2 linked regions of the Azotobacter salinestris genome follow. The main gene of each other region encodes a partner of the protein of the gene in region 2 in a complex. Links are inferred from orthologs where the notes say so. Each region holds a gene or a part of one and is shown on either strand. Other genes may lie near its edges. The genes, in order: sdhA and GCU53_RS06910.

Evidence for each region.
Region 1: the proteins of GCU53_RS06910 (region 2) and sdhA are in contact, whole or in part, in a crystal structure (PDB 6C12), measured with the Escherichia coli proteins. The link is inferred for Azotobacter salinestris from one-to-one orthologs.

What each region holds. Positions count from the first base shown.
Region 1 is NZ_CP045302.1:646,144-654,217, forward strand. What follows is about bases 2,450-5,404. They hold sdhA (succinate dehydrogenase flavoprotein subunit), read right to left. Parts: upstream 4,836-5,404; coding sequence 3,063-4,835; downstream 2,450-3,062. Other genes in these bases: GCU53_RS02965 (succinate dehydrogenase iron-sulfur subunit), read right to left, coding at 2,450-3,051; sdhD (succinate dehydrogenase, hydrophobic membrane anchor protein), read right to left, coding at 4,839-5,207; sdhC (succinate dehydrogenase, cytochrome b556 subunit), read right to left, coding at 5,201-5,404. Outside these bases: GCU53_RS02960 (2-oxoglutarate dehydrogenase E1 component), read right to left, coding at 1-2,089; more of GCU53_RS02965, read right to left, coding at 2,332-2,449; more of sdhC, read right to left, coding at 5,405-5,584; gltA (citrate synthase), read left to right, coding at 5,964-7,247; GCU53_RS02990 (YkgJ family cysteine cluster protein), read right to left, coding at 7,356-7,607; GCU53_RS02995 (DMT family protein), read left to right, coding at 7,747-8,074. UniProt on the Escherichia coli protein: Two distinct, membrane-bound, FAD-containing enzymes are responsible for the catalysis of fumarate and succinate interconversion; the fumarate reductase is used in anaerobic growth, and the succinate dehydrogenase is used in aerobic growth.
Region 2 is NZ_CP045302.1:1,467,495-1,475,273, forward strand. What follows is about bases 3,634-6,293. They hold GCU53_RS06910 (FAD assembly factor SdhE), read right to left. Parts: upstream 5,261-6,293; coding sequence 5,006-5,260; downstream 3,634-5,005. Other genes in these bases: nadB (L-aspartate oxidase), read left to right, coding at 3,634-4,601; GCU53_RS06905 (protein YgfX), read right to left, coding at 4,570-5,022; ygfZ (CAF17-like 4Fe-4S cluster assembly/insertion protein YgfZ), read left to right, coding at 5,381-6,293. Also shown: GCU53_RS06880 (MucB/RseB C-terminal domain-containing protein), read right to left, coding at 1-221; GCU53_RS06885 (sigma-E factor negative regulatory protein), read right to left, coding at 230-817; rpoE (RNA polymerase sigma factor RpoE/AlgU), read right to left, coding at 850-1,431; GCU53_RS06895 (IS5 family transposase), read left to right, coding at 1,712-2,692; more of nadB, read left to right, coding at 2,985-3,633; more of ygfZ, read left to right, coding at 6,294-6,322; ung (uracil-DNA glycosylase), read right to left, coding at 6,350-7,048; GCU53_RS26760 (acyl-CoA dehydrogenase family protein), read left to right, coding at 7,650-7,779. UniProt on the Escherichia coli protein: An FAD assembly protein, which accelerates covalent attachment of the cofactor into other proteins.

The sequences.
Region 1 (8,074 bases), 820 kb from region 2 along the record:
AGTCACCGAACTGGGCTTCCCAGATCACCAGCGCGTTCGGCGTGGTAGTGGCGTAGCCGTATTCGAAGGCGAGCACCGCCTCTTCCGAAAGGAAGGAGTCGTACAGCTCGAACGTCGGCTGCCCCTCATAGAGGTTCTGCAGCGGGATGTAGCGGCTGGCGTCCTTCTGGTTGTGCAGCACGGCATGGCGGTGCGAGAAGGTGCCACGACCGACGTCCTGGCCAGTGATGCGCACCGGATGGCCTTCCTTCAACAAGGTGGCGTAGGCCAGGGTCTCGGCGCAGCCCCAGTTGATCGGCATGGCGCCGACGCCCATACGGTCGCGATCCTCGAGGATCTTGGCGACCTGGCGCTGCACGACGAAACCTTCCGGGATCTGCAGCAGCTTGGCGTTCAGCTCCTGCAGGGTCTTCAGGTCGAAGCTGGTGTCGTGACGAGCAGTCCAGGCGTGGCCCAGGTACGGGGTCCAGTCGACGAACAGCTCGGTGTTCGGCTCCTTGACCAGGCTCTTGAGCACGTGCTGACCGTTGTCCAGCGCGGTACGGTACTCGTCACCCTTGGCCTGGACTTCTTCCTGGCTCAGGCTGCCTTCCTTGACCAGGGCATCGGCGTACAGCTCGCGGGTGGTGCGCTGCTTGGCGATCTTCTGGTACATCAGCGGCTGGGTGCCGCTCGGCTCGTCGGCCTCGTTGTGGCCGCGACGGCGGTAGCAAACCAGATCGATGACCACGTCGCGCTTGAATTGCATGCGGTAGTCGACGGCCAGCTGAGTTACGAACAGCACGGCTTCAGGATCGTCGCCGTTGACGTGCAGGACCGGTGCCTGAATCATCTTCGCCGGATCGGTGCAGTACTCGGTGGAGCGGGTATCGGCCGGGTTGCTGGTGGTGAAGCCAACCTGGTTGTTGACCACGATGTGGATGGTACCGCCCGTCTTGTAGCCGCGGATCTGCGACATCTGGAAGGTTTCCATCACCACGCCTTGACCGGCGAAGGCCGAGTCGCCGTGGATGGAGATCGGTACCACCTTGTCGCCGATAGCGTCGCCACGACGGTCCTGACGGGCACGCACGGAGCCTTCGACCACTGGGGAGACGATTTCCAGGTGCGACGGGTTGAATGCCATGGCCAGGTGCACTTCGCCACCCGGGGTCATCACGTTGGAGGAGAAGCCCTGGTGGTACTTCACGTCACCGGAGCCCAGCTCGACCATCTTCTTGCCTTCGAACTCGTCGAACAGGTCGCGCGGGTTCTTGCCCAGCGCATTGACCAGCAGGTTCAGACGGCCGCGGTGGGCCATGCCGATGACGACTTCCTTGGTGCCGTAGGAGCCGGAGCGCTGGATGATCTCGTCGACAACCGGAACCAGGCTCTCGCCGCCTTCCAGACCGAAACGCTTGGTGCCCGGGTACTTGGTGCCCAGGTACTTCTCCAGGCCTTCGGCAGCGGTCAGGCGCTCGAGGAGGTGGCCTTTCACCTCTTTGGAGTAAACCGGGCGACCACGCACGCTCTCCATGCGCTGGGCGAACCAGTTGCGCTGCTCGGAATCGACGATATGGGTGAACTCGGCGCCGATAGTGCGGCAATATGTCTCCTGCAATGCCTGCAGGATTTCGCGTAGGGTCGCTTCTTCCTTACCGATGTAGAGTTCGCCGGTGCGGAAGGTGGTGTCCAGATCGGCGTTGGTCAGCCCGTAATGAGTGATCGACAGATCGGAGGGCGCGGTGCGCTGCCAAAGACCGAGCGGGTCCAGTTGCGAGGCCTGATGGCCGCGCATGCGGTAGGCCTGGATCAGACGCAGGACTTCGACCTGCTTCTTCTCGTGTTCGGTGCTTACGCTGGAGGTTGCGACCGGCTGTGCGCGACGCTGGTTCTTGGCCAACAGAACGAACTGGTCGCGGACGGGAGCGTGTGGAACGTCGGAGGAGGTGCCGGCTTCGGCGGGCAGTTTCTCGAAATAGGTGCGCCACTCTTCGGGCACAGCGTTGGGGTCGTGCAGGTAAAGCTCGTAGAGCTCTTCCACATAAGCAGCATTTCCACCGGAAAGGTGGGCACTGTTCCACATGCGTTGCATAACGCTATCTTGCATGCTTGGTCACCCTTGTGAGGGGACACCATCGGCGTGAGCCGCACATGGTCGTTCCAAAGTCATGAAGCAGCGACTTTGGTAAAGCCACTACGGATCCCACAGATAGTCCGGACGCCTGCCCGGATGCCCCTGCTAGTCAAATTCTTCATAGGAGCGCGGCTTCATGAGCTGCGGATCCATCTTCGACTGCGGCGCCAGGATCGCTCCCGACGCCGCAGGTATACGGTATTGCCAAGAACCGATCAGGTACCGCTACGCAGCAGCATGTCGCGCACGTGACCGATGGCCTTGGTCGGGTTCAGGCCTTTCGGGCAGACATACACACAGTTCATGATGCCGCGGCAACGGAATACGCTGAACGGGTCGTCCATGGCAGCCAGACGGTCCTGGGTCTTGGTGTCACGACTGTCGGCCAGGAAGCGATAAGCCTGCAGCAGTGCAGCGGGACCGAGGAACTTGTCCGGGTTCCACCAGAAAGACGGGCAGGAGGTCGAGCAGCAAGCGCACAGGATGCACTCGTAGAGACCGTCCAGCTTCTCACGCTCTTCCGGGCTCTGCAGACGCTCGATGGCCGGGGCGGGAGTATTGTTTTGCAGGTAAGGCTGCACCTTTTCGTACTGCTTGTAGAAGATGCTCATGTCCACGACCAGGTCGCGGATGACCGGCAGGCCGGGCAGCGGGCGGATAACCAGCTTGCCGTCAGTCACCACGCTGGACAGCGGGGTGATGCAGGCCAGGCCGTTCTTGCCATTCAGATTCATGCCATCGGAGCCGCAGACACCTTCGCGGCAGGAGCGGCGGTAGGAGAAGCTGCCGTCACGCTCCTTGATCAGGGCCAGGACATCGAGGACCATAAGATCCTTGCCGTCGATGTCAATGTTCAGGTTCTGCATGTAGGGAGCAGAGTCCTGCTCCGGGTTGTAGCGATAAACGCTAACTTGCAATGTCTTGGGCAGCGACATATCGATAACCCTTAATAAGTACGCACTTTGGGTTCAAACACCGGAACGGTCTTCGGCGCGAAGTTGACAGCACGCTTGGTCACGCGCTTCTCACCCGGGAAGTACAGGGTGTGGCACAGCCATTCCTTGTCGTCGCGCTCTTCGAAGTCCTCACGGGCGTGGGCGCCACGGGATTCCTTGCGAGCTTCCGCAGCGATCGCAGTGGCCTCGGCCACTTCGAGCAGGTTCTGCAGCTCGAGAGCTTCGATGCGAGCGGTGTTGAACGCCTGGCTCTTGTCGTTGATCTTGACTTGAGCGATGCGATCACGCAGCTCGGCCAGCTGGGCGATACCCTTCTGCATGTATTCGCCGGTACGGAACACACCGAAGTAGTTCTGCATGCAGTTCTGCAGCTCTTTGCGCAGGGGAGCGACTTCTTCGCCAGTGCTGCGCTCGTTCACGCCGGACAGGCGCTTGAGGGACTCGTCCAGGTCGGACTCGGAAGCACCACGGTACTCGATGCCTTCCTTGAGTGCCTTCTCCAGATGCAGACCGGCGGCACGGCCGAACACGACCAGGTCGAGCAGCGAGTTGCCGCCCAGACGGTTGGCGCCGTGTACGGACACGCATGCCACTTCACCCACGGCGAACAGACCTTCGATGATCTTGTCGTTGCCGTTGGCGTCCTGGGTGATGGCCTGGCCGTGGATGTTGGTGGCCACGCCACCCATCATGTAGTGGCAGGTCGGCACGACCGGAACCGGGGCAGTCACCGGATCGACATGGGCGAAGGTCTTGGACAGTTCGCAGATGCCGGGCAGGCGGCTGTGCAGCACTTCCTCGCCGAGGTGGTCGAGCTTCAGCAGCACATGGTCGCCATCCGGACCACAACCGTTGCCGGCGATGATTTCCTTGACCATGGAGCGGGCGACGACGTCACGACCGGCAAGGTCCTTCGCGTTCGGAGCATAACGCTCCATGAAACGCTCGCCGTGCTTGTTGATCAGGTAGCCACCTTCGCCGCGGCAGCCTTCGGTCACCAGCACACCGGCACCAGCGATACCGGTCGGGTGGAACTGCCACATCTCGATGTCCTGCACCGGCACGCCAGCACGCAGGGCCATGCCCACGCCGTCACCGGTGTTGATCAGAGCGTTGGTGGTCGAGGCGTAGATGCGACCGGCGCCGCCGGTGGCCAGAACCACGGCCTTGCAGCGGATGTAGACGGTTTCGCCGGTTTCGATGCAGATGGCGATGATGCCGACCACGGCGCCGTCCTGGTTCTTCACCAGATCGACCGCGTACCACTCGTTGAGGAACGTGGTGTTGTTCTTCAAGTTGCCCTGATACAGGGTGTGCAGCAGCGCGTGGCCGGTACGGTCGGCAGCTGCGCAGGTACGGGCAGCCTGGCCGCCGTTGCCATAGTCCTTGGACTGGCCACCGAACGGACGCTGGTAGATGCGGCCGGTTTCGGTACGGGAGAACGGCAGCCCCATGTGCTCGAGTTCGAATACGGCTTCGGGGCCGACCGAGCACATGTATTCGATGGCGTCCTGGTCACCGATGTAGTCGGAGCCCTTGACGGTGTCGTACATGTGCCAGCGCCAATCGTCGTTCGGGTCGGCCGAGGCGATGGCGCAGGTGATGCCGCCCTGGGCGGACACGGTGTGTGAACGGGTCGGAAATACCTTGGTGACTACTGCAGTCTTGTGGCCGCCCTGAGCCAGTTGCAGAGCAGCACGCATGCCAGCACCACCACCGCCGACGATGATTGCGTCGAAGGAAAGCGTACGAATGTTAGCCATGAATCAGATACCCCAAAGAATCTGCACACCCCAGACGAAAAACGCGAACATGGCGATGCCACACGCGGCCTGGAAAAGGAAACGCACAACGGTCGCCAGTTTGCCCAGCGCCATCGGAGTCAGGTAGTCAGTCGAGATGGTCCACATGCCGACCCAAGCATGTACGCTCAGTGCGACGAGAGCCAGCAGACTGAAGATCCGCATGCCGGTGCTGGAGAACAGGCCATGCCATTCGCCGTAGGTCAGATCCGAGCTGAAGAACAGGTAACCCAGCAGGAAGAGGGTATATGCCGCGAGAATGACCGCGGAGACACGCTGGGCCATCCAGTCATAGAGGCCCGAGCGCGAGAAATTCGTGACATTAGTTACCATATCCAAACCCCCGACAGCAGGATCAGCGCCACCGAAACGCCGATAACGATTTTCGAGCCCTTGGTGCCGCCTTCCAGCGTTTCACCGATGCCCATATCCATGATCAGATGGCGCACGCCGGCCACCAGGTGGTACAGCAATGCGGACACCAAGCCCCATGCCACCAGCTTGACCAGCGGACTGGCCAGATACCCCTTCACCTGCTCGAAGCCTTCCTCCGACGACAGAGACTTGTCGAGCCAGGACAGCAGCACGACAATTCCCAGGAAGAGGATGACACCAGAGATACGGTGAAGAATGGACGTGTAAGCAGTGACAGGAAGTTTGATTGTCCTAAGGTCTAGGTTTACAGGTCGTTGGCTTTTCACGGCTTTCATTCACTGTGAGAGCCCTGGCGAGCAGGGCGAAGTTGTTGGGATGTGCACTGGTCAGGTACCCACCACCCAGAGAGCGGCAACCTCCAGAATACGCGGCTTCAAAGCCCCTGGCGGTCGGTTGCCGAGTATAGACAGTTAGGGTACTAATGACAACGCAAGCACCCTCAACAAAGTAGTGATTGCACGATGGCTATTAATCACGTAAATAGTTTCTTTTTTCGCGTGCAACCCGTTCTGAAACGAACGCACCACTACTACTTTGGTGCAGATTGCTTTCAGACTCGTCACCCCTATAGTGACGCTCTATAGATAGAGGCGGCCCCGCACATGTGGGACCCGCCGACGATACCTAGCAGAAAGCTCAAAAAGGAGGCCACTCATGGCTGACAAAAAAGCGCAGTTGATCATCGAGGGCAAGGCTCCCGTTGAACTGCCCATGTTGACCGGTACTGTCGGTCCCGATGTGATTGATGTACGTGGTCTGACCTCGACGGGCCAATTCACCTTCGATCCTGGCTTCATGTCTACTGCCTCCTGCGAATCGAAGATTACCTATATCGACGGCGACAATGGCATTCTGTTGCACCGTGGTTATCCGATCGAACAACTCGCGGAAAATTCCGATTATCTCGAGACTTGTTATCTGCTGCTGAACGGCGAACTGCCCAACGCCGATCAGAAAGCGAAGTTCGTCAACAATATCAAGAACCACACCATGGTTCATGAGCAGCTGAAGAACTTCCTCAACGGTTTCCGCCGCGACGCTCACCCGATGGCCGTCATGTGTGGTGTTGTCGGAGCCCTCTCCGCCTTCTATCACGACTCGCTGGACATCAATGATCCGCAGCATCGCGAGATCTCCGCAATTCGCCTGGTAGCCAAGATGCCGACTCTGGCCGCCATGGTTTACAAGTACTCTCTCGGCCAGCCGCTGATGTATCCGCGCAACGATCTGGATTACGCGGAAAACTTCCTGCACATGATGTTCAACACCCCCTGTGAAGTGAAGCCGATCAGCCCGGTTCTGGCCAAGGCCATGGATCGCATCTTCGTTCTGCATGCGGACCACGAGCAGAACGCCTCGACCTCCACCGTGCGTCTGGCCGGCTCCTCGGGTGCCAACCCGTTCGCCTGTATCGCTGCCGGCATCGCGGCCCTGTGGGGACCGGCACACGGCGGCGCCAACGAAGCCGTGCTGACCATGCTCGACGAGATCGGCGATGTCTCCAACATCGAGAAGTTCGTGGCCAAGGCCAAGGACAAGAACGATCCGTTCAAGCTGATGGGCTTTGGCCATCGCGTCTACAAGAACTTCGACCCGCGCGCCAAGGTCATGAAGCAGACCTGCGACGAAGTGCTGTCCGAACTGGGCATCAACGATCCCCAGCTGGAACTGGCCATGAAGCTGGAAGAGATTGCGCGCAACGATCCTTATTTCAAGGAGCGCAACCTCTACCCGAACGTCGACTTCTATTCGGGCATCATTCTCAAGGCGATCGGCATTCCGACCAGCATGTTCACTGTGATCTTCGCCCTGGCACGTACCGTGGGCTGGATCTCGCACTGGAAGGAAATGCTCTCCGGCCCGTACAAGATTGGCCGTCCGCGCCAGCTGTATACCGGCTACGAGAAGCGCGACTACGTCCCGGTGGAAAAGCGCTAATCGCTTTCCCGCCCGGCGGAAAAAAGGCTGCGTTCTTACGCAGCCTTTTTTATTCGTGCTCTCATGTGCTGCCGATTTGATCAACACGGGGGCGCAAGCGGATCTGCCTCAGCGCGTTTCCTGCTCCAGCCAGGCGAGCAACTGCAATGCCTCTTCCTGACTGCTGCCGCAGACCGCCTCATCCGCACCGAAGGCGGAACAGACCAGCGGCCGTCCCAACTGACCGAACAGTATGCATAGATTGTCCTCCGAGAGGTGCAGGCAACGCTCGCCTGCCGGCTTGCCCTGCGGCATGCCCGGGATCGGAGAACTGATGGAAGGAGCAATGCAACAGGCACCACAGCCCGCTCGACATTTCATGATAGGACCTCGCAACCAGAGCAACTTCCGTGGAAGGTCGGATATCCTACCGCTGCACCCGATGAGCTGCTAAGCCCCCCTCGGCCGACGCCCCTCCCCCCTCGTTCCGTCGCTGCCATCCCTTCCGGAGCCGCCCTTCATGCCGATCTGGCTGCAAACTGCGCTGCTGCTCAGCCTTTCGAACATCTTCATGACCTTTGCCTGGTATGGCCATCTACGCACTCTCAACAGCAAGCCCTGGGTCATTGCCGCCCTCATAAGCTGGGGAATCGCCCTGTTCGAGTACCTGATCATGGTCCCGGCCAACCGCATCGGCTACACCGAACTCAGCGTGGGCCAACTGAAGATCATGCAGGAAGTGATCACCCTGATGGTCTTCGTCCCCTTCAGCGTGCTGTTCATGCACCAGCCCCTCAAGCTCGACTACCTCTGGGCCGGACTCTGTCTGCTGGGCGCGGTGTATTTCA
Region 2 (7,779 bases):
TCCAACCTCAGAAGGCGCTCTCTCGACTCGCCATTCTGGCCAGCCTGATGCCATATCGCATGGGTGGAAAAACTGCCATTACGCTCGTAAACGAAGATGCCTTGAAAACTTTGCTGCCTCTCCGCCTTCAGTAGACGACTCAACCAATTCTGCGCATCGGCAGCATGTACAGGCATCGCCGCCAGGCTGCCAGCGAGCAAGAGCAGAGAAAAAAAACGCATGCTCCTCCTCAGCGGTTTTCCAAGCTGGCCGCACGGGCATAGGGCAAGGCACTCTCAGCCCCATTCACAGCCGACTGCTGCACATGCTGACGAAGGTACGCCGGAAGTCTTTTTTCATGCCACTCCGAATCCTTACCCTCCTCCTTGGACGCGGGCTCCTGCGATTGTGCGGCACCTTCGGTGTAGCCGGCCAGGATCGGCGTTCCCTGCACCTGGGGTACCGACAGGGAGGGTTGCGGCGCATGCTGGGCTAGTTCGGTACCACTCATCTCGCTCTGGTTATACAGACGAACGCCCGCCAGCACCGCGACAGTCACCGAAGCCGCTACCGCTATGCGACCAACCACTCCCCACGAGAAGATCCGGGCTTTGGGTGCCGCCTCTGCGGCCAGGGCGGCCGAGACACCAGCAGCAATATCCAAACGCGTCTCCAACAACTCCTTGTGCATGGCCGCGCGCGCCAACTGATAACGCGACCAAGTAGCGCGCAACTCGGCATCATCCCTGCTGGCAGCGAGCACACGATGCAACTCCACCTCGTCCGCCTCGTCATCCATCACTGCGGACAGCGATTCATACAGGGCTTCTCGACTCATGACGATACCTCTCTCGGCAGACGGCCGCAGTCTCAGGTTTCCTGCAGTAATGGCTGCAGCGCTTTGTCTATTGCCTCACGCGCTCGAAAGATGCGTGAACGTACAGTTCCAACCGGACATTGCATGACACTGGCAATATCTTCGTAACTCAACCCATCGAATTCGCGCAGCGTCAGTGCCGTACGCAGATCTTCCGGCAGTTGCTGGATGGTTCGATGCACCGTGGCCTCTATTTCATCTCGCAGCAAAGAGCGCTCCGGCGACTCGATATCCTTGAGAGCATGATCACCCTCATAAAACTCGGCATCCCCTGCGTTCACATCGCTGTCGGGAGGACGTCGCCCACGAGCCACCAGATGATTCTTCGCAGTATTGATGGCAATACGGTACAGCCACGTATAGAAAGCGCTGTCACCGCGAAAATTGCCTAGCGCACGATAGGCCTTGATGAAAGCCTCCTGAGCGACATCCTGAGCCTCATGGGCATCATGCACGAAACGCACGATCAAACCGAGAATCTTGTGCTGGTATTTCAACACCAGCAAATCGAATGCTCGCCTGTCACCACGCTGCACCCGCTCGACCAATTGCTGATCCTGCTCCTGGTTTAACATGAGTACTCCTCGTTAAACCCTAGGGGGCATAGCATCAGACGCCGGATCACCTTGTTTCCATTGACACGGGTATTAAGCAAAAGTTCCCCCCCCAAGCGCGGCCTCCCGCAGAAAGCGAACAACTCCGAATGGATCAAGTAACCTGAACTACCCGCAATGGGAATAGTCACTCACTGGGCTAGCCCTGCTCCTCTCTGAGCTTTCACTGTCGCTAAGGAAATCCTGAAAAAGACTTCCCGATTCTGGTGAAATACACCCGCTCCCTTGTCCGAGTTTCCCGATGAAGCAACTGTCCTTCGCCGATGCCGAGTATGCCGGCAAGCGCAAGCAGACCCGCCGCGAGCGCTTCCTGCTCGAGATGGACCAGGTGGTGCCGTGGCAGGGGCTGATCGCCCTGATCGAGCCCTACTATCCCAAGGGCGAAGGCGGTCGGCCCGCCTACCCGCTGGCAGCCATGCTGCGCGTGCACCTGATGCAGAACTGGTTCGGCTACAGCGATCCGGCGATGGAGGAAGCGCTGTACGAAACCACTCTCCTGCGCCAGTTCGCCGGCCTGAGCCTGGAGCGCATCCCGGACGAAACGACCCTCCTCAACTTCCGTCGCCTGCTGGAGAAGCACGAACTGGCCGGGGGAATACTGGAGGTGATCAACGGCTATCTGGGCGAGCGCGGACTGTCGCTGCGCCAGGGCACCATTGTCGACGCCACCCTGATCCATGCGCCGAGCTCGACGAAGAACAAGGACGGCAAGCGCGACCCGGAAATGCACTCGACGAAGAAGGGCAACCAGTACTACTTCGGCGCAAAAGCTCACATTGGTGCCGACGCTGAGTCGGGTCTGGTGCACAGCGTGGTGGTCACGGCAGCCAACGTGGCAGATGTCACCCAAGTCGACCAACTGCTGCATGGCGAGGAAAACGTAGTGAGTGCCGATGCGGGCTATACCGGCGTAGAGAAGCGCCCCGAGCATGAAGGTCGGCAGGTCATCTGGCAGGTCGCGGCCCGGCGCAGTACCTACAAGAAGCATGGCAAGCGTAGCGCCTTATACAAAGCGATCCGCAAGATCGAGAAGGCCAAGGCCCAGGTACGAGCCAAGGTCGAACATCCGTTCCGCGTGATCAAGCGCCAGTTTGGCTACACCAAGGTGCGCTTCCGGGGATTGGCCAAAAACACGTCACAGTTGGTGACGCTGTTCGCCTTGTCGAATCTGTGGATGGCGCGCCGATATTTACTGGCGAATGCAGGAGAGGTGCGCCTGTAATGCGGGAAACGGTTGCTGCGACGTGCTCGCGGCAGCTAAAAAACGCAGAAACGAGCGGGTGATCTGATCGTTTTTGATCGATTCTCCGCTTTCAAAGTCGGCGGGGGGCTGAAGTCAGCCAGAAATACATGACTACTTCAGACCATCCCTAACCGGTATGCCATCCTGTTGCAACCGGTTATTGACTCCTGAACGTGTGCAGAGTTCCCCTCACAGCTCTGCGGCCAGGTCGGCGATTGTGCCAAGCCCGACTTTCTCCTACTAGCCTTTGTTTTCCCCGGATTTTTTCGACATGAGCCAACATTTTCAGCATGATGTTCTGATCATTGGCAGCGGCGCGGCCGGCCTGACCCTGGCACTCAACTTGCCGCCCCACCTGCACATTGCCATCCTGAGCAAGGGAGAGCTCTCCAATGGCTCGACCTTCTGGGCTCAAGGCGGCGTGGCCGCCGTACTGGACGACACCGACACCGTAGAGTCTCATGTCGAGGATACATTGATCGCCGGCGCCGGCCTCTGCCGGGAAGATGCTGTACGCTTCACGGTGGAGCATAGCCGGGAAGCCATCCAGTGGCTGATCGAACAGGGCGTTCCCTTCACCCGCGAAGACCCTACGGCACGCGACGACGGCGGTTTCACATTTCACCTGACCCGCGAAGGCGGCCACAGTCACCGGCGCATCATCCATGCCGCAGATGCCACCGGTGCCGCCATCTTCAAGACCCTGCTCGCACAGGTACAAACGCGACCGAACATCGAACTGCTCGGACAACACGTCGCCATCGACCTGATCACTGAAAGCAAGCTCGGCCTGCCGGGCAGGCGTTGTCTCGGAGCCTACGTCCTCAATCGCCAGAGCGGCGAAGTCGACACCTACAGTGCACGCTTCACCGCGCTGGCCTGCGGCGGAGCAGCCAAGGTCTACCTCTACACCAGCAATCCCGACAGCGCCTGTGGCGACGGCATTGCCATGGCCTGGCGCGCCGGCTGCCGAGTGGGCAACCTGGAGTTCAACCAGTTCCACCCGACCTGCCTTTATCATCCGCAGGCCAAGAACTTCCTGATCACCGAAGCCTTGCGCGGCGAGGGCGGGCTGCTCAAGCTGCCCAACGGCGAGCGCTTCATGCCCCGCTTCGACCCACGAGCCGAACTGGCTCCTCGGGACGTCGTCGCACGCGCCATCGACCATGAAATGAAGCGACTCGGGATCGACTGCGTGTATCTGGACATCAGCCACAAACCGGCGACCTTCATCCAGTCGCACTTTCCAACCGTCTACGAGCGCTGCCTGGACTTCGGCATCGACATTACCCAAGCGCCCATTCCGGTGGTCCCTGCCGCCCACTACACCTGCGGTGGCGTCGTCGTCGACAACCATGGACGGACCGACGTTCCCGGCCTCTACGCCATCGGCGAAACCAGCTTCACTGGCCTGCATGGCGCCAACCGCATGGCCAGCAACTCCCTTCTCGAGTGTTTCGTCTATGCGCGCTCGGCAGCCCTCGACATGCTTGAACAGATGGCGGATATCGGGCTGCCGAGCAATCTGCCAAGCTGGGATGCCAGTCAGGTCACCGACTCCGACGAGGATGTGATCATCGCGCACAACTGGGACGAGTTGCGGCGCTTTATGTGGGACTATGTCGGCATCGTACGCACCAGCAAGCGCCTGCAGCGCGCGCAGCACCGAGTCAAGCTACTGCTCGACGAAATCGACGAGTTCTACAGCAACTACAAGGTCAGCCGCGACCTGATCGAGCTACGCAACCTGGCCCTGGTTGCCGATCTGATGATCCGCTCGGCCATGCAACGCCATGAAAGCCGAGGCCTGCACTACACCCTCGACTATCCGGACCTGCTGCCCGAAGCCCGCGACACTATTCTGGTGCCGACCACCTACGTCGGCTGAACCTCAGCCGCACCCGCAATTGACGATGGATATCCCGCGCCAGCGCATCGCGCGGGATGCACACGCTCCTCACCTGCCACTCCCCCGGCAGACGAAAACGAAGAACGACCGCCATTGGCAGGGCCAGGCTGTCCGGCCGCAACTGCACGGGCTGCCAGCCCATGCGCACACTCCACAGCTGCCAGCTGCAGGCAGCGCAGCGCACACCTCGGAAGGCCGCGGAATGGGAGAGCAGGATCTGCCTGGGCAGGCACCAGACCGCATGCGCCAGACACAACGAGCCACCGAGCAGGCGCCCCCAGGAAGGTATATCGGCCAATGCGAGGGAGCCCAGGGCAAGCGCCTGGGTAGTCAGATAGGCCGCCAGCAACTGCCGCGAAGGCTGCCAGCGGCACTCGAAGACATCACTTGGGTTGGACACGATCCAGAATCATGTTCACCATGCGGCGCAAATCGGGATCGGCCGGCTCTTCCCGGCGCATGAACCAGCCGAACATGTCTTGATCCTCGCAGCTCAGCAGCTTGCGGAAACGGGCCTGATCCTCGGCATTCAGCGCGGAGTAGGCTTCCTTCACGAAAGGCACCAGCAGCACGTCCAGCTCCAGCATGCCGCGCCGGCTGTGCCAGAAAAGTCGGTTGAGTTCGATATCGTCGGCCATGGGATGGGTTCCTTGAAAGAAGGCTGCATTATAGCGGCGTTGCAACGCGACGACACCGCTGACAAGGCATGGACCGGTCTCTATGATGACAGCTACTCCTTATCAATTGCAGTGATGCTCATGGCCGACTCCGCTTTCTTCTGTCCGCTGATCCACGAAGGTGTGCTTGCCGTTCGTGGTCCGGATGCCGATAAATTTCTGCAGGGACAACTGACCTGCAACCTCAATTACCTGAAGGACGGCAGCGCCAGTCTCGGTACCCGCTGTACCCCAAAGGGGCGCATGGTCTCGAGTTTTCGCATCCTCCCCGACCGGGACGGCTTTCTCCTGGCCATGGCCAGCGAGCTGATCGAGCCTCAGCAGACCGATTTGAAGAAGTTCGCAGCCTTCTCCAAGTCTCAACTGAGCGACGAAAGCGGTGTCTGGAGCCGCTTCGGCCTCGTGGGCGGCGATGCCGCCCTCGCCGACCTGGGCCTGGATCTATCCCCGGAGGCTGGCCGGGTCGTCCGCAATGGAGCACTCATCGCCATCCGCCTGGAAGGCGGGCGCGCCGAGCTCTGGGCGCCGGCCGAGCAGGCTGAGACGCTGCGCATCCAACTGGCCAGCCGTCTGCCCCAAGCCCCGCTGGAACGCTGGTTGCTGGCGCAGATCCGCGCCGGGATCGGCCAGGTCTTCGGTGCCACCCGCGAGCTGTTCATTCCACAGATGATCAATCTGCAGGCGGTCGGTGGCGTGAGCTTCAAGAAGGGCTGCTACAGCGGCCAGGAAATCGTCGCGCGCATGCAGTACCTGGGCAAGCTCAAGCGCCGTCTCTATCGCCTGACGCTGGATGGCAGCGAAGCACCGGCGCCCGGCATCGAACTGTTCTCCCCCGTGCACCGCACCAGCGTCGGTGAAGTGGCTCTGGCCGCGCTGGCGGAAAACGGCGTAGAACTGCTCGCCGTGCTGCAGGAAGACGCCGTCGAGGATGGCCGTATTACCTTGGGGACGCCCGAGGGAGCGACCCTGCACCTGCTTGACCTTCCCTACGAACTGAACCACGAACTGGAGACCCAGCGCTAGGATAGCTCCACGCTCAGGGCTCAGGGCTCAGGGCTCTTCCGGCAGGCGCCAATCGATCGGTGTCAGCCCCTGCTGCTCGAGAAACTGATTGGCGCGGCTGAAGTGGCCGTTGCCGATGAAACCACGGTGGGCCGACAGCGGCGAGGGATGCGCCGAGCAGAGGATCAGGTGCTTGCTCGAATCGATCAGGCGCCGCTTGCTCTGCGCATGGGAGCCCCAGAGCATGAACACCACATGCTCCCGCCGCTGACTGACCACCTCGATCACCCGATCGGTGAAACGCTGCCAGCCCATGCCGGCATGCGAGCCGGCATTACCGCGCTCCACCGTGAGCGAGGTGTTGAGCAACAGCACCCCCTGCTCTGCCCAGCGCTGCAGATAGCCGTGCTTCGGCATGTCGATGTTCAGATCGCGCTTGAGCTCCTTGAAGATGTTCTGCAGCGATGGCGGTACAGGCACGCCCGGCTGCACCGAGAAGCACAGGCCATGGGCCTGGCCGGGACCATGGTAAGGGTCCTGGCCGATGATCACCACCTTGACCCGCCCCAGAGGCGTCGAGTCGAGCGCATTGAAAATCAGCGCTCCCGGCGGATAGATCTCCTTGCCGGCAGCCTTCTCCCGCCGCAGAAAATCACCCAGCTCCTGCATATAGGGCTTCTCGAACTCGTCGTGGAGCGCCTCCTTCCAGGATGCCTCCAGCTTGATACGATCCTCGACGCTGCCCATACCTTCCCCTCCTGCACATGACCGCGGCACGCTAAGAGAAGCCCCGCCACCAAGTCAAGGCATGGACCGACAATGAAAATCCGCCCCTATGCCGCTACGACAACATAAGAGGCCCATCCATCCCGGCTGCAGAGCACCTGCTCGGTCGCCATGAACACCGACCTCCAGTCACCCGGTCATGGCGCATAACAACGATAGACGGGGATAGCAGCGATGGAGCGCGACTCACCAAGGAACAACACCTGCGAATCGACAGGGGCAGACCTTCGCCAGCCATAAACGGTCACCTACGCACTACAGGGCAGCAAATCCCTCGCCTTCAGCGCCGGCAGCACCGATGCGCCAACTTTCATGACCTGCACCGACGAAGCGGGAGCATGCGGCATCTCTGCTTTCTGGTGCCGGCCGATACCGCAGGCATCCGCCACGGACGCAACGATCGGAAGAGGGGCTGGCGCTCCCTGCCGCCCCATACCCCTTCCCCCTCGAGGATGTGCGCAGCACTCCTGCAGTCAACCACATCGGTCCGAAAGGCCAGGATTCGTCTACATGGAGGCGATGGACCGGGGATTTCATATCGCCAGGGGCTCTTCGGTGTGGCATGGGTAGCGCCGGGCTACCTTGCGGATGCCGACAATTCGCCAAGCCGTCGACCGAGCTCCAGGCCCTGCAGCTCAAGCTCGCCGACATGCTCACTCGATCCACCGCCAGCCGGCAGATGGTACTGCTGG